Regions from separate parts of the Pseudoalteromonas sp. TAE79 genome, predicted to be linked through region 1. Evidence: predicted binding sites of a transcription regulator. Region 1 holds the regulator's gene; each other region holds the start of a gene.
What was found. The regulator sigma-54, encoded in region 1, starts transcription at its own class of promoters, with help from an activator protein. The targets are predictions, from matches to a motif close to GTTGGCACGNNNNTNGNNT.

Region 1 (9,612 bases):
GACAAAGCACACGTTAGTAATTTTATTTGCTAATAGATAAGGCTAATTGCGGCACGCGTTTTTTAGCTTTTGTATACGTAAATTAAGTCAGCCTTGCTCTTTATTATCTATATTATTGTAGGTGATATAGGGTGAGGTTTTAGAGCCCCTCTCCTTAGATATCCTGTGCTAAGTTTAGCTTTTTTTTAAAGCATTGATGATAACCACAAACGCAATTTAAGTGACCATAACGGCTGAATGCCGGTGAGTCCTTGCGTCATTTTATTATCTTTTAAGATTATATAAGATGGCGTGACTTGTCCCTGCCAATCGGAAAATATCTCGCCGTGTCGATCGTTAACAGTACTGAAGCTGTAGCCCTGCTCATTTAAATAATCATGCAGCTCTTGATCAGAGCCTGATTTTATCGCGATGCTCACAACGGGGTATTTATTCTCGTTTGCGAGTTCGTTTATGGCAGGGGAGGTAATACTACAAATAGGACACCAAGTTCCCCAAAAATACACAAGCGTGGGTTTATCTTGGCTCATTGCTGCTAAATCAATGTTTTGCCCTTTATAATCGATTAATTGTAATTGAGGATTTGCTGGCATGACAGGTTGCCGCCACCAATTGACGGCGGTATAAAGGACGAAAAATATAGAGCCATATACCAGTACACTTTTTAATATGGATACGCTTTTTTGTTTTAGCGTTTTTTTAGGTATGTCATTTTTATGTTTGGTATCCGTTGCCATAGCTACTGATTTACCCTAAGTATTTTTGCTGTAGTTTTTACATTTAAAGCGTTTAATTTATATCAGCAACCATGTAGCAGTACCTAAAAAGGCGAATATACCAACAATATCAGTCACCGTGGTTAGCACCACACTCCCTGCAAGAGCAGGGTCTATATTCATTCTTTTAAGAATTATTGGAATACTTGCACCAGCAACACCTGCCACCACTAAGTTCATAAACATAGCGAAGGCGAGTACGCCACCAAGCATAAAATCCCATTGCCATAGCGCAATAACACCCGCAATTAATAGTGACCACAAAATACCGTTTAGCGCGCCAATGGCCAGTTCTTTCATCATCAGGAAACGTTGGTTTGTTTGGTTTATATGACCTACTGCAATACCACGGATAACAAGCGTTAATGATTGGCTACCAGCAACACCACCCATAGAAGGGACAATACCGTTAAGCACAGCCAAAATAGGGAGCACATCTAAAGTGCCTTCAAAAAAGCTAGCTACAAAAGCAGCTGCAAGTGCGGTTAGTAAATTAACTCCTAGCCAAACTGAGCGTTTTTTAGAGCTTTTTAGTACAGGCGCGAATGTATCCTCTTCATCATCAAGACCGGCTAGGCTTAATAAGCTATGCTCGGCATCTTCTCGGATTACATCAACGATGTCATCGATAGTAACACGACCGAGGAGTTGGTCGTTATCGTCCACCACAGGGGCCGATATCCAATTATGGCGCTCAAATAATTGCGCTACTTCACTTTCATCCATTGAGATTGGGATAGACTCACAATCTTCATCCATTAAATCGCGCACAATTTTTTCTGGCGGATTAGTTAATAATGTACTCAGCGATAAAGCGCCTATAAAGCAGTTATGTTTATCAACAACATATAAATCATCTGTACCCTCTGGTAACTCACCACGCAGTCTAATATAACGAAGTACAACATCGAGTGTTACATCAGGGCGAATGGTCACCGTATCGGTGTTCATTAGCGCACCTGCTGAACGCTCTTGATATGACAGTGCTTGCGTGGCACGTTCACGGTCTTGAATGTCCATCGCGCTAACAACGTCTTTATAGACGGTATCTGGCAGGCTACGTAATACTTCACCTAAGTCATCGTGGCCCATGTCTTCAGTTGCGGCGGCAATGTGCTTAGGTTCCATTTGGGCAATAATGCCTAAACGAACATCTTCAGATAATTCTTCAAGAACATCACCCTGCACATCAGGATCGACCAATTGCCAAAGCAGTCGGCGAATTTTATGCGGTGATGATTCTAATAATAATGCGGTATCACAAGGAGCCGTTTTTGCGAGCATGCGCCTAACTTGAACAAATTGACCACTATTGAGTGACTTCGTCACCTGTTTAAGTTGCTGTAGTGGGTAATCTTGTTCAAAAGCTTCAGGCATTGGCGTCCTTTATAAATTGTTATATTACTTTATGGGGGGGAGGTGAGTTAACTGGCGTTACTAACCTATCTATTTTATATATCTGTTTTAATTGAAGCATTAGTAATGCGAATATTGTTTTTATAAAACAGGTTATTCTTGTTCATTAAAGCGTTGTGCTATTAATTCTCCAACAGCGTGTAAAGCTTGCTCAGAATCAGGGCCTTTACAAACAACTTTAACTTCTTTCCCTTGGCTACTTTCAAGTAACATTAGTGCAAGTACGCTATCGCCTGCTGCTTCTTTGTCATCTTGGAATAATGTGATTGTCGCATCAAATTGTACTGCTAATTGCGCAAGCACAGTAGCTGCTCTGGCGTGTAAGCCTAATTTGTTTTTTATTAAAAAGGTATCTTCACAATGCATAACTTACTCTACCTAAGCTGAACAGGTGATTATTCAGCTATATTATTTTTCTTGCTCGCGATGGCGAATTTTTACATTGGGATGTGTCATTGCGAAACTTTCACCGATAGTTTGCGCTAAATACACAGAGCGATGTTGCCCGCCTGTACACCCAATAGCAATGGTTAAATAACTGCGGTTATTTCGTTCTAAATGTGGTAACCACGTTTGTACAAATGTTTGAATTTGCCATGTGAATTTTTGCACTATGCTGTGATTAGCTAAATAGTCTTTAACCGGTTGATCTAACCCATTTAAAGGCTTTAACTCTGGTTCCCAGTGTGGATTTGGTAAAAAGCGTGCATCAAATACGTAGTCTGCTTCTTTTGGTATACCGTGTTTAAAACCAAATGATTCAAATGTGACAATCAGTTGCTTATCTTTTTTACCTAAAATCTTTTCACGAATAGATTCAGCGAGTTGATGAACACTTAAATCAGTCGTATCTATCATAAAGTTGGCGCGAGTGGTTAATACATCAAGTAATTCTTTTTCTTTTTTGATGGCTAAATCAAGGGGCAACGAGTCTATTGATAGTGGGTGTAATCTGCGTGTTTCAGAAAAGCGTTTGATCAATGTCTGATCGTCGCTATCTAAATAAAACAACGTAGGGTTTGCAAAGCCAGGCAAGTATTCAAGAATATCGTTAAATTCATCTTGTTCTTTAGGGATGTTGCGCACATCTATGCTAACAGCAATTTTATCGTAGCTATCAGACACACTGCGAACTAATGAAGGTAGTAGGTTTACTGGAATATTATCTACGCAATAATAACCTAAATCTTCTACAACGCGCAAAGCAACCGACTTTCCAGAACCAGAACGGCCGCTTATGATAATTAACTCCATTTAACACCCTTTATAAAACTATGATTGATCGACAATAACTTGGTAAAGCTCAGTATCAGATTTTGCACTGCGTAACTGTTTACAAAAATCTTTGTTGTTTAGTTTATCAGCAATGGTTGCTAGAGTCTTTAAGTGCTGCTGGTTATCGCCATCTGGTACGATGAGTGCGACAAAAATATCAACAGGGCGATTATCGATTGCATCAAAGTTTATTGGAGTTTCGCTAACGAGCACTAAAGCCAAAGGCTCTTCTGCACCGCTCATTCTTCCATGAGGAATAGCAATGCCACGCCCTATACCTGTACTACCTAATTTCTCTCTGCTCATTAAAGCATTAAGAATATCTTGTTGCGGTAAATACGGAAGTTTGTCGTGAGCAAGTTCGCTAATGAACTCTAAAATTCTTTTTTTGCTATTAAAAAGGACCGCAGCTTTGCTGCAGTCCTGGCATATAAGTGAACTTAATTTCATCATATTAGTGTCGAGCAAGCTTCTCTTTGTGTTTGATTACTTGGCGATCGAGCTTGTCGATCAACGAGTCAATAGCGGCATACATATCTTGATGTTCTGTAGAGGCAAATAGCTCAGCACCGCTTACGTGTATTGTGGCTTCTGCTTTTTGATTTAATTTTTCTACATCGAGAATGACATGAACATTATTAATATGATCAGAGTGTCTTTCAAGCTTCGCAAATTTAGTATTAATATAGTCTATTAGTGAATCGGTTAATTCTACGTGACGACCAGTTAAGTTTAGTTGCATAAGCATTACCCTCTTAGTTTAGCGTCTTAAATCAGACTTTTACGCTGATTTGACGGTGGAATAGCAAGAGATTCACGGTATTTTGCGATTGTACGTCTTGCTACTTTAATTCCTTGCTCAGCCAATATATCCGCTATTTTGCTATCACTCAATGGTTTTGCTGAGTTTTCTGCTGCGATTAATTTTCGGATAAGCGCACGTATTGCTGTAGATGAACATTCACCACCGTTTTCAGTACTTACATGGCTTGAGAAAAAATATTTAAGCTCAAATATACCACGGGGTGTATGCATGTACTTTTGAGTAGTCACACGCGAAATTGTCGATTCGTGCATTTCTACCATTTCAGCGACATCATTTAAAACCATTGGTTTCATGGCTTCAGGGCCATGTTCAAAAAAGCCTTGTTGTTGCTTAACAATACAATTAGTAACTTTTAATAGCGTGTCGTTTCTACTTTCTAAGCTTTTAATAAACCATTTAGCTTCTTGTAAATGTGAGCGAATAAACTGGCTGTCGCCACTTGATTTTACAGTGCGAGACATTGCCGCGTATTGGCTATTAACACGAATTTTAGGCATGCTATCTGGGTTTAATTCGACAACCCAGCGGCCTTTAATTTTTTTAACTGACACATCAGGAATAACATACTCAGATTCTTCCCTTACAATAGTATCTGCAGGTTTTGGGTTGAGAGTATGTATTAGTGTCATCACTTCTTTAAGCTCTTCTTCTTTGAGCTTAGTTTTTTTCATTAATGTACGATAGTCGCGAGCTGCTAATAGATCAATATGCTCGGTTAAAATCATTTTCGTTTCATTAATGTAAGGTGTTTCTTTATCAAATTGATTAAGCTGAATACACAAACACTCTTGTAAACTACGTGCAGCAATACCAACAGGATCAAACAGTTGAATGCGTTTTAATACGGCTTCAATTTCATCAAGTTCGACTTCGTTATCATCTTCGTTTTCTTGATTAAAGCTTTCTAAAATCTCTTCGCAGCTTAATGTTAAAATACCTGAATCATCGACGGCCTCTACAATCGCAATAGCGATGGCTTCATCGGTAGGGCTAAATGGCGTTAGTTGTAATTGCCACATTAAATACTCATGGAGCGTTTCAGTAGAGGCGCCTTGGTATATTGATTCGTCTTCAGGCATTGGACCTGATGAGGCTGCAGGAGCGGCACTCATGTACTCATCCCAACTAACATCCATAGCCATGTCGTCACTTAGCGTGTCTTTTGCAAGTGCTTCACCAGTATCTTGTTCATATTCGCTCGGAGCATCATCAGCAGATGCGCTAACAGTTATGTCATCGGTATCAGCTTTTTGCTCGTTTTTACCAGCAGCGTCTTCAGAATAGTCTGCCTCTTCAACCTCTAATAGTGGATTACTGTCGAGAGCTTCTTGTATTTCTTGCTGGAGATCCAATGTACTGAGTTGCAACAAACGAATAGCTTGTTGCAACTGTGGAGTCATTGTAAGTTGCTGGCCCATGCGCAGCTGTAGTGATTGCCTCATGTATCTCTAACAATCCTTTTATGTTGTTATAATTAATACTAGCAGATGCTTAAAGACATGGCGTAAATGTTACAGCCTAAATTGCTCGCCTAAGTAAACATCGCGTACTGTTTTATCATTTAATACGTGCTCTGGAGTACCTGATGCAATCAGCTCCCCATGAGAAACAATGTAGGCTTTTTCACAAACATCAAGGGTCTCTCTTACGTTATGGTCGGTAATTAATACTCCAATCCCACGATTTTTAAGATGTTCTATTATTTTCTTTATATCTAATACCGAAATAGGGTCAACACCGGCAAACGGTTCATCCAGTAATATAAATTTAGGATCTGCTGCCAGTGCTCGTGCTATTTCTACACGACGACGCTCTCCACCCGATAATGCCATACCTTGGCTATCACGAATGTGTTGTATGCTAAATTCATCTAATAAGTTATTGAGCGTGTCTTCTCTGGCTTGTTTATTTAGTTCTTTGCGCGTTTCTAAAATGGCCATTAAGTTTTGATAAACAGTCAGCTTTCTAAAAATCGATGACTCTTGTGGTAAGTAGCCTATGCCTAATCTAGCACGACTATGCATAGGTAAAAGAGTAATATCGTTATCATCAATAGATATTTTACCTTTGTCGCTAGGAACAAGCCCTACAATCATATAAAAAGTCGTTGTTTTACCAGCACCGTTAGGGCCAAGTAAGCCAACTATACTGCCAGCTTGTACTTCAAGGCCGACGTTTTTTACAACTTCACGACCTTTATAGCTTTTTGCCAATAGTTCTGCTTTTAATGTGCTCATGGTTGACCTTTATCGCCTTTTTTACTTTTTTTAGTTTCGATCGGTACTAAAATTGTGTGAACGCGGTCAGTTGAGTTTTCATCTTTTTCGGCACTGATGAGCTGCTGCTCTATGTCGTAGGTAATGCTTTTAGCATTTATTTTTTGTCCGGCTTGCGATACTTGTGCATTACCAACAAGCGTTAAAAAACGCTTAGATACATCATAACGTACTTCGTCAGCACTGGCGCTCATAGTCGTGCCATCTGATTGCTTTTCTTCAAAGTGCGCAGGGCTACCTGTAGCAATTAATAATTGTTTATTATCACCAAGTTCATCGCGTTTATGTACTTCTAAGCGGTCGGCTGTGATACGGCGGTTACCGTGAATAATTTCAACGTTTTTCTCAAAAATTCCGACATTAGCTTTTAATTGACCTTCTTGCTTATCGGCGCTTATTGAAATTTGATTGGCAGCAGGTTGCGTGTTTTGCTCTGCTGCACTACTATTAAACGCTAGTATAAGTGTAGGAATAATAAGTGATTTTAATATTTTATTGGTCATAATATATGGTTCGCGTATGGTTAATTAGTTTTATCACTTCGGTTTTTAAGTCGGCTTCTAGGCCTTTACCGGTGATTTTTAAATTGGGTCCAGTGATAATGACGGGTTGCTCCGAACGCATTGTTAATAACTTTATATCAACCTGAATATTATCAGCATTGATTTTGTCTATCATGGCGTTATCGGTTAAGTTTTTGGCAACCACATTACCTTCTAAAATTAATTGTTTATCTTCGTATAATGTTGCTTCGTCTGCATTTATTTGCCACGTTTGTTGTTCGTTATATAAAGTAAAAATGGGTTTTTCGAAAAACGTGAAACCTAATTGCTGGTATAGCTCCATTTTAGCCGCAGTGACTTTGTGGCTAATTTTACCTTGCTCATCATAGGCTGTCTGTTTGAGCTCAATAGCTATGTAATCAGGCTTAGCAATAACTTCAGGCTCAGCCTGAGGCACAATATTTGTTTGTGTAAAATAAGGGTACCAAAGCCAAACCATACAGCTAATGAATAAAACGCTTAATATTATGCGCGCTGCATTCATGAACTAGTGCCTTGTGTAGTCAATGCTTTACCATTTTCAAGCATGAGCAAATCGGTGAGTTCTCTCACAGCACCAAAACCACCAGGCATTTGCGTTACATAGTGTGACAAACGCTTAATAAGTGGGTGGGCATCATTTACTGCAACGGCAAAGCCTACTAACTCCATAACAGGCATGTCAGGACCGTCATCACCAATATAAGCAATTTGTTCATCGCTAAGGTTGAGTTTATCTTTTAATTCTTGATAGGCAATGAGCTTATTTTCTTGGCCTTGATAAATATGCTGTACGGTTAAGCTGCTCATACGTTGTTGTACTATCTGTGAATGACGACCAGTAATAACAGCTACTTCAAAGCCACTGTTTATAAGTGCTTTAATGCCAAAACCATCTTTTGTATTAAATGCTTTTAGCTCTTCACCTTGATTGCCAAGGTAAATACGGCCATCAGAAAATACACCATCAATATCGCATATAAGTAGTTTTACTTTTTTAGCGCGTGCTTTTGCATCATCGCTCAGCGGTTGATAGAGTTCTTCAAATTGCATTTATAACACTCCTGCTTTCAATAGGTCTTGCATATTTAATGCGCCAATAGGTTGGTTTTTCTCATTGACGACGATTAGGCCATTTATACGTTTACGTTCCATAATATTGAGCGCTTCAGCGGCTAAAATATCTTGCGTAGCTGTAGTGCATGACTTAGTCATAACAACATCTATTTGTGTTGTATGAATATCAATTCTTTGTTCTAAAATGCGACGTAAGTCACCATCGGTAAATAACCCTACGAGTTGCTGATTTTCATCAACAATGGCTGTCATACCTAATCCTTTAGCTGACATTTCTATTAGAGCATCTTTAACTGTTTGTGAAACATCAATAATAGGTGTATTTGCGCCGCTGTGCATAACATCTTTTATAGTAAGTAATAAGCGCTTGCCTAAACTACCACCTGGGTGAGATAGCGCGAAGTCATCAGCTGTAAAGCCGCGAGCTTCTAATAATGCAACTGCCATGGCATCGCCCATCGCAAGCGTTGCAGTGGTACTTGATGTAGGGGCTAAACCCAATGAACAAGCTTCTTTTTCTACTTTAATGCACACATGTACATTAGCAAGGGTTGCCATTGTTGATTGTGTATTGCCAGTCATCGCTATCATTTTGGCACCAAGTCGTTTTAAAACCGGAATGATATTTAAAACTTCGCTGGTTTCCCCTGAATTAGAAATAAGCATAACCACGTCATTTTTAGTGATCATACCTAAATCACCATGACTTGCTTCACCAGGGTGAACAAAAAACGCAGGGCTGCCAGTGCTTGCAAGGGTTGCCGCTATTTTATTGCCAATATGGCCTGATTTTCCCATGCCAATAACAATAATACGGCCTTCACAGTCGTACATTAATTGGCACGCGTTATGAAAATTTTCATCTACATATTGTGCAATATCACTAAGTGCTTGGCGCTCAACATCTAAAACGCGAAGGCCTTGTTCAATAAAGTTTAGCGTTGCCATCATTTACCCTACTTGACTAAAAATATACCCTTGGTAACCCAAAAACGCTATTAGCAATAAGCCGCCTTCTACCCTATTGATACGCTGGGTGCCTCTAAAGTTCAATGACATAATAATAAGAGCAAGTGTTGCACCAATCATAATTAATATATCTCGGCTTACTAACGATGGATCAATTGCTGAAGGATTAATAATACCTGCTAGAGGTAATACAGCTAAAATATTAAATATGTTTGAGCCAACAATATTACCTAGTGCTAAATCATCTTCATTTTTAAGTACGCCTGCAACCGAGGCGGCAAGTTCAGGCAAGCTAGTACCAATGGCAATAATTGTTAAACCAATGACTAAGTCGCTTAAGCCGAAGTATTTAGCAATATCAACAGCTGAGCCGATTAAAAAATGAGAACTAACCGGCAGGAGTATCATGCCGACAATTAACCAAAATACCGCTTTTTTAGTAGGTACATCGTTTG
Region 2 (6,081 bases), on a different contig from region 1:
TTCGCTTAGTTTTTTTAGTGGAGTTTGCTCTGCACGCGCTCTCGACTAGCGCCACTGCTTCGTTTAAATCAAACGGCTTAGCTAGGTATTCAAAAGCACCTTTTTGGAATGCATTAACTGCAGAGTCCAAATCTGAGTGGGCAGTCATTATAATAACTGGCAGCCCAGGGTTTTGCTCTGCGATAAGTTCAAGCAACGCCATACCATCCATGCCTGGCATTCTAACGTCAGAAACTAAAACAGTAGGTTGGCTAAACTTTAGTGCGCTTAGTACATCTTGCGCATTAGCAAAGCTCTCCGTGTTAAACCCTGAACGGGTTAGTGCCTTTTCAAGTACAAAGCGAATTGAGGCATCATCATCTACAAGCCAAACTGTTTTCATGCAAACTCCAAACATTAATCTGCAAAGGGCAGATAGATATTAAATTCAGTATGTCCAGGCCAGCTATCGCATTCTATATAGCCATCATGTTGATCTATCAGCGTTTGCGCTATTGAGAGTCCTAACCCTGAGCCATCTTCTTTATTGGTGATCATAGGGTAGAACAGTGTTTCACGTACACTGGGATCAATACCTGGTCCGTTATCAGATATTTGGATCAACAAGGCTTTTTTAGGTGCTTTACCTGGGCGACGATGCTGATGATTAATGCGGGTTTTTATTGTTATTTCACCGCCATTTACAAGCGCCTGCTGAGCATTTCGAACAATGTTTAATACTACTTGCTGAATTTTACCTTGATCAATGTATACATCAGGAATGCTTGGGTCGTAATCCTTAACCAAGCTAATGTTAGAACAATTATCTAACGTACTTAGTCGTGCAACTGATTCAAGTGATTGATGTATATTGCCATACGATTTTTGCGGAAGCTGATTTGGCCCTAAAAGCCTATCTACTAATTCGCGTAATCGGTCAGCTTGCTCAATGATAAGTTCAGCACATTGGTCTCTTTCTTGTTGATCAACCTCATACTGCAATAACTGCGCCGCTCCGCGAATTCCACCTAAAGGATTTTTAATTTCGTGAGCTAAGCCTCTAATTAGATTTCGGGCTGCTTGGTATTGATGCATTTGATTAGACGCTTGGTCGTGCTTAATTTCGTCATCAGTTTGGCGCCACTCAAATAAAATATAAAGTGAGCCATCAAACTTAATTTGTCGTGTACTTACGGCTACTTTTGCATGGCGAGAATCGCTAAAAACCACGTCAGCTCTGTGCTGCTGGCAATCTACACCTTCAACTAATGAGTATTGTTCTATACGCTGCAAATCGATTGAATGGTAATTAAAAAGACTGTCGAAAGGCTGATCTAATAGGCGCTTGTTACCAAGGCCAAGCAGTTCGCTAGTACTGGTATTGGCATAGACAACGGTGAAGTTTTTATCAAGCAACATGATAGCGGTTGTTTGATTTTGCCAAATAGCATCGAGTAGCTCAGGGCTAAAGTTTTTATTATTAATCATAGCTGCACCATTTTAGTGCGTTGATGTTTGCAAGCAAGTTATACGGTAAAATACACTGCTGCACGATTAGTAATACCCCAATTTAATTACTTAGGCTTAGCCCTTTTCGGTGCATAAAAAACATACAGGGCTCGCTTGTAGCAATAACTTGGTTTTTACTATTAAAAAGCTTTAATTGTAGTGTGTGCTGACCACGTTCTACATCCCTTATTGCAAAGGTTGAGCTGTCACTGGCAGGGCCGTGTGCTTTACCATCAATAAAAAGTTGTATAGTAAAACCAGTTTCAAAGCGCGGTTTTATTCGGCTAGTAACATAAACAGTGCCGGTATTTTCACGAATAGTCTGGTTATGATCAGGTGAGGAAATGGCAATACTAAAGGCCGCTTGTTGAGGCTGGGGTTGCTCGTCAAAAATGTCAGTATTTGTTGCAGGCATATTAAGATCTTGGCTGGTAAGCTTTACCTCTTTAGCACCTCTATGAGGGGTGTCAGAGAACACTAATACGCCATTTTTATCTTTCCAAGCGTATATTTTTGTTTCACCGGCATAACCATAATTACTTAATCCTAAAGTAATTAATAGTAATAAAATCTTGTTATTCACTCTGCAGCCCTGCATTTTTATCGGTAACTTAACTTTAGTGGAGATTGACTAATTTTACCATTAAAAAAGCCCGCAAAGCGGGCTTGAGAACACACATATTTTTTACAGCTTATATTAACAGCTGTAGTACATTTCAAACTCAACTGGGTGAGTTGTCATGTTAAGCTTTTCAACTTCTTTAGACTTAAGTTCGATGTAAGCATCGATTAAGTCGTCAGTGAATACGCCACCTTGAGTTAAGAATTCACGGTCTGCGCTAAGTGCAGATAGTGCTTCGTCAAGTGATGCTGCAACAGTTGGAATTTCTGCTGCTTCTTCAGCTGGTAAGTCGTATAAATCTTTATCCATAGCATCGCCAGGGTGGATCTTGTTTTTGATACCATCAAGGCCAGCCATAAGCATTGCTGAGAAAGCAAGGTATGGGTTAGCTGTTGGATCCGGGAAGCGTACTTCAATACGACGACCTTTTTCAGATGGAACCACTGGGATACGGATTGATGCAGAACGGTTACGTGCAGAGTACGCAAGCATAACTGGTGCTTCAAAACCTGGTACTAAACGTTTGTACGAGTTAGTAGATGCGTTTGCAAAAGCGTTAATTGCTTTAGCATGCTTAATGATACCGCCAATGTAGTAAAGTGCATCTTCAGAAAGACCGCCGTACTTATCGCCAGCAAAAAGGTTAACACCGTCTTTAGCAAGTGACTGGTGACAATGCATACCAGAACCGTTATCACCAACAACTGGCTTAGGCATAAACGTTGCTGTTTTACCGTATAAGTGAGCCATGTTATGGATAACATATTTCATTTCTTGGATTTCATCCGCTTTTAATACCATTGTATTAAAGCGAGTAGCAATCTCGTTTTGACCTGCTGTTGCAACTTCGTGGTGATGTGCTTCTACTACTTGACCCATTTCTTCTAGAACTAGACACGTAGCTGAACGCCAATCTTGGAAGTCATCAACAGGAGCAACTGGGAAGTAACCGCCTTTAATACCTGGACGGTGACCTGTGTTGCCATCTGCATATTCTTTATCTGAGTTCCAAGCAGCTTGCTTAGAATCAATTTTGTACATAGAACCAGACATATCTGATTTGTATTTAACGTCGTCAAATACGAAAAACTCTGGCTCAGGGCCAAATAAAACTGTATCTGCAATACCTGTAGAGCGCATGTAATCTTCAGCACGCTTAGCAACAGAACGCGGGTCGCGCTCATAACCTTGAAGTGTTGAAGGCTCTACTACGTCACAACGTACGATTAATGTTGATTCTTCAGTGAAAGGGTCTAGTTTGATTGATTCAGCAACTGGCATTAATACCATGTCTGATTCGTTTATGCCTTTCCAGCCTGCAATTGAAGAACCGTCAAACATTTTACCGTCTTCAAAAAAGTCTTCATCAACTTGGTGATGAGGAATAGATATATGTTGTTCTTTACCCTTAGTGTCAGTAAAGCGTAAATCAATGAACTTGACGTCATTTTCTTTAATAAAATCTAAAACCGATTGTGACATGTGTCCTCCAACTATTGGGTTTTGTTATTGCTGCATAATTGCTTTGGGATTTACTAAGCTGATTTTGTGCCATTTTTATAACTAGCTGTTTATAAATTAAAAAAATATCGTTGCATCAAAATGGAATGTACAAACGCACTATATTGGTGCGTAAATTTTCCTTTTTGGTGCAAAATTTACAGGGCACAATTTGCTGCTAATTTAATCGCTCGGAAATAGCATAACCTAAATGCAAAAGAGTACCAAAAAGATCAGCAAAATAGCCAAAAAGGCTGTTTTTCAAAAAAAATTTGAAATTTAATTCATATAATTGTCATATATAAAACAGATACTTAGTAAAAGTATTGAGAAAGTTTTGAAATTTATATTGGATAAACTTTCATCCATGTCATTAATGAGGGATAATATGCGCCCTTTTAAATCCTATGCTGGGACATCTCGCGAAAGCGTGGATGAGTGCGTAGATCTTGCAGGATCAATGAGAATTTAATTTCTCTGAGTAAATATATGAGCATCGAACAGTTAAGAAATATAGCGATTATCGCGCACGTTGACCATGGTAAAACAACACTGGTTGACAAACTACTTGAGCAATCAGGTACATTAGAAACACGCGGCGGTAACGAAGAGCGCGTGATGGACTCAAACGACATTGAGAAAGAACGTGGTATTACCATTTTGGCTAAAAACACAGCCATTTCTTGGAATGACTACCATATCAATATCGTAGATACCCCGGGACACGCCGATTTCGGTGGTGAAGTTGAACGCGTACTTTCGATGGCTGACTCAGTATTATTACTTGTTGATGCTCAAGAAGGTCCAATGCCGCAAACGCGTTTCGTTACGCAAAAAGCATTCGCGCAAGGCTTAAAACCAATCGTCGTTATCAATAAAATTGATAAGCCAGGCGCTCGTCCAGATTGGGTTATGGATCAAATCTTTGATTTATTCGACAACCTTGGCGCGACTGACGAACAGTTAGACTTTAAAGTAATCTACGCTTCAGCAATCAACGGTTGGGCAACACTAGATTTAGACGAACCATCAGACAACATGGAACCTATGTTCAAGATGATCGTTGAAGAAGTATCACCACCGGATGCAGATCCTGAAGGTGACTTCCAAATGCAAATTTCTCAACTAGATTACAACTCTTATGTTGGTGTAGTTGGTATTGGTCGTATAAAACGTGGTTCTGTTGCTCCTAACCAACAAGTTACTATTATCAGTGCTGATGGCACTACACGTAATGGTAAAATTGGTGCAGTACAAAGCTACCTAGGTCTTGAGCGTATCGAAACTGATAGAGCTTACGCTGGTAACATCGTAACTGTAACAGGTATTGGTGAGCTTAAGATTTCTGATACAGTTTGTTTCCCAGGAAACGTTGAAGCATTACCACCACTAAGTGTTGATGAGCCAACTGTAACAATGACATTCTCTGTAAATAACTCACCTTTCTGTGGTAAAGAAGGTAAGTTTGTAACGTCACGTAATATCCGTGAGCGTTTAGACAAAGAATTAGTACACAACGTAGCACTTCGCGTTGAAGATACTGCTAGCCCAGATAGCTTCCGTGTTTCTGGTCGTGGTGAATTACACCTAGGTATCTTAATCGAAAACATGCGTCGTGAAGGTTACGAGCTTTCAGTTTCTCGTCCAGAAGTTATCTTACGTACTGTAGATGGCGTTCTAGAAGAACCGTTTGAAACAGTGACTATTGACTGTCAAGAAGAGCATCAAGGTTCTGTTATGGAACAAGTTGGCCTACGTAAAGGTGAACTTACTAACATGACTCCAGATGGCAAAGGCCGTATGCGTTTAGACTTCATGATCCCAAGCCGTGGTTTAATTGGTTTCCAAACTGATTTCATGACGCTTACTTCGGGTTCTGGTCTTATGTACCATACGTTCGATCATTATGGTCCTCATAAAGGTGGCGCTATCGGTGTTCGTAAGAACGGCGTAATGATTGCAAACGCAACTGGTAAAGCACTTACTAACGCATTATTCAACTTACAAGAGCGCGGCCGTTTATTCATCGGTCACGGTGTTGAAGTATACGAAGGTATGGTTATCGGTATTCATAACCGTGATAACGACCTTACAGTTAACGCCCTTAAAGGCAAGCAGTTAACTAACGTACGTGCATCTGGTACTGATGAAGCGCAAACGCTTTCTCCGCACCTTAACTACTCACTTGAGCAAGCGCTTGAGTTCATCGATGATGACGAGCTAGTTGAAGTTACTCCACTAAACATTCGTATCCGTAAGAAACACCTTACAGAAAACGAACGTAAACGTGCGGGTCGTGCACCTAAGTCATAATCTATTAATTTAGAATAATGATTTTAAAAGCCGCTGTATTGCAAAATACAGCGGCTTTTTTGTTTGCCCAGCGAAGCTGGCAAACCCGATAGGCTGAAAGATGCCTTATCACCCTGACTAAGGGGAAGATAATCTGAATGGCAAGGGCGTCACTGGCC
Region 3 (8,357 bases), on a different contig from region 1:
AGCTGTCCAACTATTAAGCGAAGACTGCTTTGAACAAGAATGCAAGAAATATCAGCAGCAAGAATGCATGATCATTTTAGGAGCATTGCAATCACTTGACCACGAAAGCTTAATTAAACGCTATCCAACTCTACCCTTTTTATTAATTGGCGAAACGCTAAAACCACTATTAAGTATAGCTAATGTGGTGGGGCTTATTTGCGAGCCATTTAATCACGAAGTGACAACTCAGTTACTTCACGACTGCCAGCAGTATCAGCGTATGCTGCCTAATGAGCATAAGCATACTAAACCGCATAAAATTTTTGATGGACTTGTTGGTGAAACAGAGGCCGTAAAAGATGTTCGCTTTTTAATTGAACAAGTGGCAAAAACCGACGCCAATGTTTTAATTTTAGGCGAATCAGGCACAGGTAAAGAAGTGGTTGCCCGTAATGTACACTTGCTTTCAAAGCGTATTAATGGACCGTTTGTGCCTGTTAACTGTGGTGCTATTCCAGCGGAGCTGCTCGAAAGTGAACTATTTGGCCACGAAAAAGGCGCGTTTACTGGTGCTATATCGGCTCGTAAAGGGCGCTTTGAACTCGCTCAAGGTGGAACGCTATTTTTAGATGAAATAGGCGATATGCCACTGCAAATGCAAGTTAAGTTGCTGCGAGTATTGCAAGAGCGCAGCTACGAACGTGTTGGTGGTACAAAGGCTATTCAGGCTGATGTACGCGTTATTGCAGCCACGCATCGTAACTTAGAAACAATGATTGAAGAGGGTAGTTTTAGGGAAGATTTATATTACCGCTTAAATGTATTTCCTATCGAAAACCCATCGCTTAGTGAACGTGCTGATGATATTCCGCTGCTTTTAAAAGAGTTAATGCGCCGTGTTAACGACCAGACTGGTTCTACCGCTAAGTTTACCGAGCGCGCAGTTGAGAGCTTAAAAGAACATGCTTGGCCTGGTAATATTCGTGAGCTTGCTAACTTAGTGGAGCGTATGGTTATTATGTTTCCTGAAAAAGTGGTTGATATTCCCGATTTACCTAATAAATATCGTTACATTGAAGTTGAAGCGTACGAGCCAGAATACCCTGAAGAGTTAATGGAAAAAGACGCTTTTAACGACATATTTAGCACCGGTTTTAGCGATTACGAAAGTGAGCCAGATACTGAGTTTAGCCAAACGGGTAGTGGGCTATTGCCTGATGATGGTATTGAACTTAAAGATTATTTAGCAGAGCTTGAAATTAGCTTAATAACCCAAGCATTAGAGCGCTATGATTATGTTGTAGCTCGCGCAGCCGAAATATTAGGTGTACGCAGAACAACACTCGTTGAGAAAATGAAAAAGTATAATCTTTCACGAGATTAGAAGTACGAAAATGGTGAAATACTTTTCGTTATTTATTATTCATTTGTGATCAATCACTTTACGGGCTTTGCCCGTCACGCAAGCAAGCTTGGCGTCTACAAGATAACCCAAACTTAAACCTTGGCGGTAGACGCTGAGCTTGCTCGCGTGAAAAGCGTAGCTTTTAATCATTTAAATAAAACGTTATTTCACAAAGAGAAAAACGAAGCTAAATGAGAAACCATAGTCAACTTACGTTTTACTTATCTAAAGCGCAGCGTCTCTTAACCTCTTTGTGAACAAATTACTTTTATAGCTTTTAATCACTTACTACTAAAAGCCTCAATAATTTCTTCTTTTCTAAAACAATCATTACTGTGATCGTTAACCATACCGCAGGCCTGCATATGCGCATATACCGTTGTAGGGCCTAAAAACTTAAAACCCCGTTTTTTTAAATCTTTAGCAAATGCAGTTGATGCCTCTGTAATTGCTGGGTAGTCCTCAGCGTTATTTAAATTACTTATAATCGGTTTATTATCGACAAACTGCCATTGGTAGTTACTAAAACTTCCAAATTCTTTTTGTATTTCTATAAAGCACTTTGCGTTGTTAACAGTTGCCGCAATTTTTAATCGGTTGCGCACAATCCCTTCATCAAGCATTAGTCTCTCAACGTCATCTTGTGTGAATTGTGCCACTTTATCTACATCAAAATTAGCAAATGCTTTTTTGTAACCGCTACGCTTTTTTAAAATTGTGTACCAGCTTAAGCCGGCTTGCGCTGATTCAAGCGTAATAAATTCAAACAGCTTTGTATCATCATAAAGAGGGACGCCCCATTCTTCATCATGGTAAATAACGTAGTCGGGTTTAGTGGTGTCGAGCCACGGGCAACGGCACTTTATTTGCTCACTCATTATTATTCCTTTTTGCGTGCGTCATTTTTATGTCGCTCAAATTGTTGATGTAACTTAATGATAAGTATGCAAATAAATTTTGGTATAAATCGTGCATTTAGACATATATCTACATCAATTCGAGATTTGATTATGGCCCTTGCTAGCGTGCTAAAACCACAGTTTTTTTCTGCAAATCAGTATAACCCATGTTTACTTCAAGAGGAGTACATTGGTGAATTAAGCGATCTGCGCAAGCAAGCAAGTTGGCTTTCGCATTTGGTTGATACAATGCCAGCAGGCGTGGTTGTACTTGATGGCAAAGGGTTGATTGCAAAAGCGAATCAAATAGCGATTGATATGCTTGGCGAGCCACTTGAAGGCGAACGCTGGTTTAATGTTATTCAGCGCTCTTTTAGGCCACATCAAGATGATGGTCACGAAGTGTCTTTAAAAGACGGGCGCCTAATAAAGCTTGATATTACTGCTTTAGCACCAGAGCCTGGGCAACTTATTTTAATGACGGATTTAACCGAAACCCGCCGCTTACAAAAACGTGTTGCACATATGCAGCGATTGAGCGCGCTGGGTAAAATGGTTGCATCATTAGCGCATCAAGTCCGTACGCCGCTCTCAGCCGCTATGCTTTATGCTGCTAATTTAGGGTCTAAGCGCTTACCCGAAGCATCTCGCGATAACTTTCAAACAAAGTTAATGTCGCGCTTAAAAGATTTAGAAACTCAAGTAAACGACATGCTGTTATTTGCTAAAAGTGGCGATCAGCAAGTTGTTGAGCAAGTTTCAATGCAGCAGCTTTTAACAGAAGTTAAAGCAGGCGCTGATGCGATGGTCGCACTTAATGAAAGTGAACTGGATGTAAGCTTACCAGAGCCAGATATACAAATAGTCGGTAATAAAACGGCACTGGCCAGTGCTATTCAAAATCTTGTGCACAATAGTATTCAAGTTATTGGCGGCGGTGCAAAAGTAAAAATTAGCGCACAAAGAGATTTAAAAGATTTAGATATGGTTCGTATTAGTGTGAGCGACAATGGCCCAGGTGTTGATTTAAGCCAAAGCGATAAAATCTTTGAACCATTTTTTACTACAAAAAGTCAGGGCACAGGCTTAGGGCTTGCTGTAGTGAGTTCGGTGGCTAGTGCACACCAAGGCCGTGTTGATGTGACTAATAATACGCAGGGTGGTGCCTGCTTTAGCTTGTTACTGCCTATTAAGGCAACATCTAAATTAGAGGGTTCATTATGAGTAACACTATTTTAGTTGTCGAAGATGACGCTGGGCTTCGTGAAGCCTTAATAGATACCCTTGAAATGTCGGGTATTGAATGTGTTGCAGCGAACAGTGCTGAGCAAGCAATGATATTGCTTAAAAAAGATCAATTTTCGCTTGTTGTAAGCGACGTGCAAATGGGCGCAATGAGTGGACTTGATTTACTACGCAGTATTAAATTAAACCACCCTGATTTACCTGTATTAATGATGACGGCGTACGCCACAATTGACGATGCAGTAGAAGCCATGCGCTTAGGTGCAATTGACTACATGGCTAAACCATTTGCACCTGAAGTGCTGTTAAATATGGTGAGCCGTTATTTGCCTGAAAAAGCAAAAGAAACCGACGGACCTATTGTTGCTGACCCAACTAGTATTCAATTATTGGAGCTTGCGAGTAAAGTAGCACGCTCTGATGCAAGTGTAATGGTACTTGGCCCAAGTGGTTCAGGTAAGGAAGTACTTGCTCGTTATATTCATGATAAGTCGAGCCGCTGTAATGAGCCATTTGTGGCGATTAACTGCGCGGCTATTCCTGAAAATATGCTCGAAGCCACTTTATTTGGTTACGAAAAAGGGGCTTTTACAGGCGCGATTCAAGCATGTCCGGGTAAGTTTGAGCAAGCACAAGGCGGGACTATTTTACTTGATGAAATTACAGAGATGGACTTAGGGCTACAAGCAAAGCTGTTACGCGTACTGCAAGAGCGTGAAGTAGAGCGTTTAGGGGGTCGTAAAACAATCCAGCTTGATGTACGTATTTTGGCAACCAGTAATCGTGATTTAAAAGAAGCCGTGTCTGAAAACCAATTTAGAGAAGATCTATATTACAGGCTTAATGTTTTTCCACTAATGTGGCGACCATTGTGCCAACGCCCTGGCGATATTATTGTATTGGCTAAGCATTTAATTGAGCGCCATATCAGTAAAAGCAAAGAGCCTATGGCGTATTTAGATAAAGCTGCCGAGCAAAAGTTACTGGCTCACGCGTGGCCTGGAAATGTGCGCGAGCTTGATAACGTTATACAGCGTGCGCTTATACTGCGAAGTGGCGATACAATAAACGAGCATGCTATTTTTATCGAAAACTTAGTATCTAATAACTTTGTTATGGAGCCATCATTGGCACCGGCGCAAACATTATCGCCAACAGAATTAGCTCACGCAGATAAAGGCGTTGATAAAAGTACGCTAAGCTCGGCATACTACGATGAAAAAGCACCTGTTGAGGCTGAACCTAAGCAGGGCTTGCTAGCGGCAGATACCGGTAGCTATAAAGATGAGCTTAAAGACAAAGAGCATCGCATTATTTTAGAAACCCTTGCACGTTGCCAAGGTAAGCGTAAAGACGTTGCTGAAACGTTGGGCATAAGCCCACGAACTTTACGTTATAAACTAGCGCAAATGCGCGATTTAGGTATTTCACTTCCTGCATAACCTCCTATAAACCCTAAGTTTGCGCTGCGAACTTAGGGTTGTCAAAACTCTGACTCACATAATTTAAAGTTAACTTCATGTATTTTAACAATTAATTATTTGGCATGTTTTGTGCTTTATTACTTGTAAGAGTTCACTGCGTGTCAGAGATAAATTATGAAAATTCAAAACAGTGCTGTATTTCAAGAAATGCAATCAATGGCTTTAGAAGCCGGCCGTAATAATCAGATAAATAAATTGCCGACTCAAGTTCAGCCTACTTCTACTTCCCAGTTTGGCGACATGCTTAGTGATGCACTAAATACAGTGCACGGTCTACAGCAAGATGCAGGTCAAAAAGTAAAAGCGGTTGAAATGGGTGATCGAAGTGTATCGCTTGCTGAGGCGATGATTGCTTCTCAAAAATCGTCAGTTGCTTTTGAGGCTACAGTACAGGTTCGTAATAAACTTGTTGAAGCTTATAAAGAAATCATGAACATGCCTGTTTAATTAGGTAGTGGAGAATTATTGTGGCGCAATCTAACCAATCTACAGACCTAGCACTTGCTGGCGGCGGTATCGACCAAAGTGGTGGTGATGATCAACAAGAACAAAAGTCAGGCTACTTAAGTGCTTTAAGTGGTGTTGATGTATTGCGCCAAGTAACACTGGTAATAGCATTAGCGATTTGTTTAGCTATCGCGATTTTCATTATTATTTGGGCTCGTCAGCCAGATATGCGCCCGTTAGGCAAAATGCAAACTGAAGAGCTTATTCAAACATTAGACTTTTTAGATGCACAAAAAATTGAATATCAACTCGATGGCAATGTTGTATCGGTTGATGAAAGTGAATACCAAAACATTAAGCTACTAATGACCCGTGAAGGGTTAGAGCAAGGTCCAGCATCAGGCTCTGACATTATTATGCAAGATATGGGCTTTGGCGTAAGCCAACGCTTGGAGCGTGAGCGCCTAAAACATGGTCGTGAACAGCAATTAGCACGCACAATTGAAGAGCTTAACAACATTACTCGCGCCAAAGTATTGTTAGCCATTCCTAAAGAAAACGTATTTGCCCGCAGAGAGAAAAAACCATCAGCTACCGTTGTATTAACACTTAAACGTGGGCGTTCACTTGACCGTGAAGAAGTAGACTCTGTTGTTGATATGATTGCCTCAGCAGTACAAGGCTTAGAACCTGCACGTGTTACAGTTACCGATCAAAATGGTCGATTATTAAATTCAGGTTCGCAAAGCTCACTAGCAGCACGCTCTCGTAAAGAATACGATTTAGAGCGTAAGCGCGAACAAGAGTACCTTGAAAAAATAGACAGTATTTTAATACCGGTTGTTGGGCTTGCAAACTATACAGCTCAAGTTGATTTGAGTATGGACTTTAGCTCGATTGAGGAAACTCAAAAGCGTTATAACCCAGACTTACCAGCGGTTAGAAGCGAAACCACATTTGAAGAAAATAACATTGGCGGCCTAGCTGTTGGTATTCCAGGTGCGCTTACAAATCAGCCACCGCTAAATTCAAATATTCCTGAGGTTGCGGGGCAAGGTGGTGCAGGCACTGCTACTTCTCCAACACGCAGCCACAAAGAAGCTACACGTAATTATGAACTCGATACAACCATTTCGCACAAGCGCCAGCAAAGTGGTGTTATACGCAGAATAAGCGTATCAGTTGCTGTTGACTATATTCCTAAAGTGGGAGAAAACGGCGAAACAACCATGGCTCCACGCTCGGTTGAAGCATTGTCAAATATTCGTCGCTTACTACAAGGCGGTGTGGGCTTTGATATGCAACGTGGTGATGCACTTGAAGTAGTAACAGTGCCGTTTGTACGTGAAGCAACAGATTTAGCTATAGAAGTGCCACTGTGGGAACAAGACTGGTTTATGAAAATAGCCCGCCTTGTATTGGGCGCCTTAGTTATCATTGTATTAATAATGGCAGTGGTAAAACCAATGCTTAAACGCTTGATTTACCCAGACGATACACTAGAAGAATACGACGAAGATGCACTAAGCTCAGGCGTAGATATTGGCGACAATACTCTTGATATGCTAAATAAAGACTTTGATTCTGCTTCGGTTGGTTTCTCAAGTGATGGTACACTGCAGTTACCGGATTTACATGGCGACGAAGATCTACTTAAAGCAATTCGTGCCCTTGTAGCTAACGAACCAGAACTATCATCACAAGTAGTCAAAGCGTGGTTAACAGAAGATGACTGATCAAGAACAAAAACAACTCCCGCCAGCCTTTGATGTTGATAAGCTAGATGGGGTAGATAAAGCCGCTATATTACTTTTGAGTTTATCAGAAGAAGATGCAGCGCAAATCCTTAAACACTTAGAACCTAAACAGGTACAAAAAGTGGGTATGGCGATGGCTGGGTTACAGGACTTATCACAAGCTAAGATTAGCGCTGTACACAACTTGTTTATAGAACAAATTCAAAGCTTTAGTACCATTGGTTTTCAGTCAGAAGACTTTATTAAAAAAGCGCTTACAGCAGCACTTGGTGAAGACAAAGCCGCTAGCCTTATTGACCAAATTGTTATGGGCTCAGGCGCTAAAGGCTTGGATTCATTAAAATGGATGGACTCTAAGCAGGTAGCAAACATTATTCGTAATGAGCATCCGCAAATTCAAACCATTGTATTATCGTACTTAGAGCCAGAACAGTCTGCTGAAATTATTGCTCAGTTCCCTGAAAAAGTACGCTTAGATTTAACCATGCGTATTGCAAACCTTGAAGAAGTTCAGCCAGCAGCACTGCAAGAGCTAAACGAAATCATGGAAAAACAATTTGCCGGCCAAGCAGGTGCACAAGCCGCTAAAATGGGTGGCTTAAAAGCTGCTGCAGATATTATGAACTACCTAGATACTAATGTAGAAGGGCAGTTAATGGACTCTATTCGTGAACATGACGAAGAGATGTCGCAGCAAATTCAAGATCTTATGTTTGTGTTTGAAAACTTAATGGATGTTGAAGACCGTGGTATTCAAGCAATCCTACGAGAAGTACAACAAGACGTATTAATGAAAGCAATTAAGGGCACCGACGATGCGCTTAAAGACAAAATACTGGGCAATATGTCTAAGCGTGCAGCCGAAATGCTTGCTGATGATTTAGAAGCTATGGCACCTGTTCGAATAAGTGAAGTAGAAGCGGCGCAAAAAGAGATTTTATCAACAGCGCGTCGTTTATCTGACTCAGGTGAAATTCAGCTGGGCGGCGGCGGTGGCGAGGAGTTCCTGTAAACCATGAGCAAACTCAAAGGGCGCACTCTTCACGCTGATGAAGCAGATGAACTATTAAAAAACTGGGCTATACCGGATGTAGCACCAGATGAGAGCAGCTTTGGCAATCGCTCTACAGCTTACGGC

Region 2: the regulator sigma-54 is predicted to act here: its motif matches at 3,648-3,666, upstream of glnA (glutamate--ammonia ligase).
Region 3: the regulator sigma-54 is predicted to act here: its motif matches at 5,072-5,090, upstream of fliE (flagellar hook-basal body complex protein FliE).

What each region holds. Positions count from the first base shown of each region.
Region 1 covers NZ_AUTL01000277.1:45,605-55,216, reverse strand. Annotated here, with positions in the region: gene L655_RS0122705 (YgiQ family radical SAM protein) at 1-17, shown strand, start outside; gene L655_RS0122700 (protein disulfide oxidoreductase) at 186-737, opposite strand; gene mgtE (magnesium transporter) at 795-2,153, opposite strand; gene L655_RS0122690 (HPr family phosphocarrier protein) at 2,286-2,558, opposite strand; gene rapZ (RNase adapter RapZ) at 2,601-3,446, opposite strand; gene ptsN (PTS IIA-like nitrogen regulatory protein PtsN) at 3,465-3,917, opposite strand; gene hpf (ribosome hibernation promoting factor) at 3,922-4,209, opposite strand; gene L655_RS0122670 (RNA polymerase factor sigma-54) at 4,236-5,735, opposite strand; gene lptB (LPS export ABC transporter ATP-binding protein) at 5,805-6,530, opposite strand; gene lptA (lipopolysaccharide transport periplasmic protein LptA) at 6,527-7,072, opposite strand; gene lptC (LPS export ABC transporter periplasmic protein LptC) at 7,062-7,616, opposite strand; gene kdsC (3-deoxy-manno-octulosonate-8-phosphatase KdsC) at 7,613-8,164, opposite strand; gene L655_RS0122645 (KpsF/GutQ family sugar-phosphate isomerase) at 8,165-9,136, opposite strand; gene L655_RS0122640 (calcium/sodium antiporter) at 9,140-9,612, opposite strand, start outside.
Region 2 covers NZ_AUTL01000052.1:305-6,385, forward strand. Annotated here, with positions in the region: partial or broken gene L655_RS0101670 (sigma 54-interacting transcriptional regulator) at 1-382, opposite strand, end outside; gene glnL (nitrogen regulation protein NR(II)) at 397-1,467, opposite strand; gene L655_RS0101680 (DUF4124 domain-containing protein) at 1,550-2,071, opposite strand; gene glnA (glutamate--ammonia ligase) at 2,186-3,592, opposite strand; gene typA (translational GTPase TypA) at 4,100-5,923, shown strand; partial or broken gene L655_RS1000000127655 (hypothetical protein) at 5,928-6,081, opposite strand, start outside.
Region 3 covers NZ_AUTL01000266.1:108,767-117,123, reverse strand. Annotated here, with positions in the region: gene L655_RS0121330 (sigma-54-dependent Fis family transcriptional regulator) at 1-1,366, shown strand, start outside; gene L655_RS0121320 (DNA-3-methyladenine glycosylase I) at 1,669-2,265, opposite strand; gene L655_RS0121315 (ATP-binding protein) at 2,398-3,510, shown strand; gene L655_RS0121310 (sigma-54 dependent transcriptional regulator) at 3,507-4,973, shown strand; gene fliE (flagellar hook-basal body complex protein FliE) at 5,130-5,462, shown strand; gene fliF (flagellar basal-body MS-ring/collar protein FliF) at 5,483-7,198, shown strand; gene fliG (flagellar motor switch protein FliG) at 7,191-8,231, shown strand; gene fliH (flagellar assembly protein FliH) at 8,235-8,357, shown strand, end outside.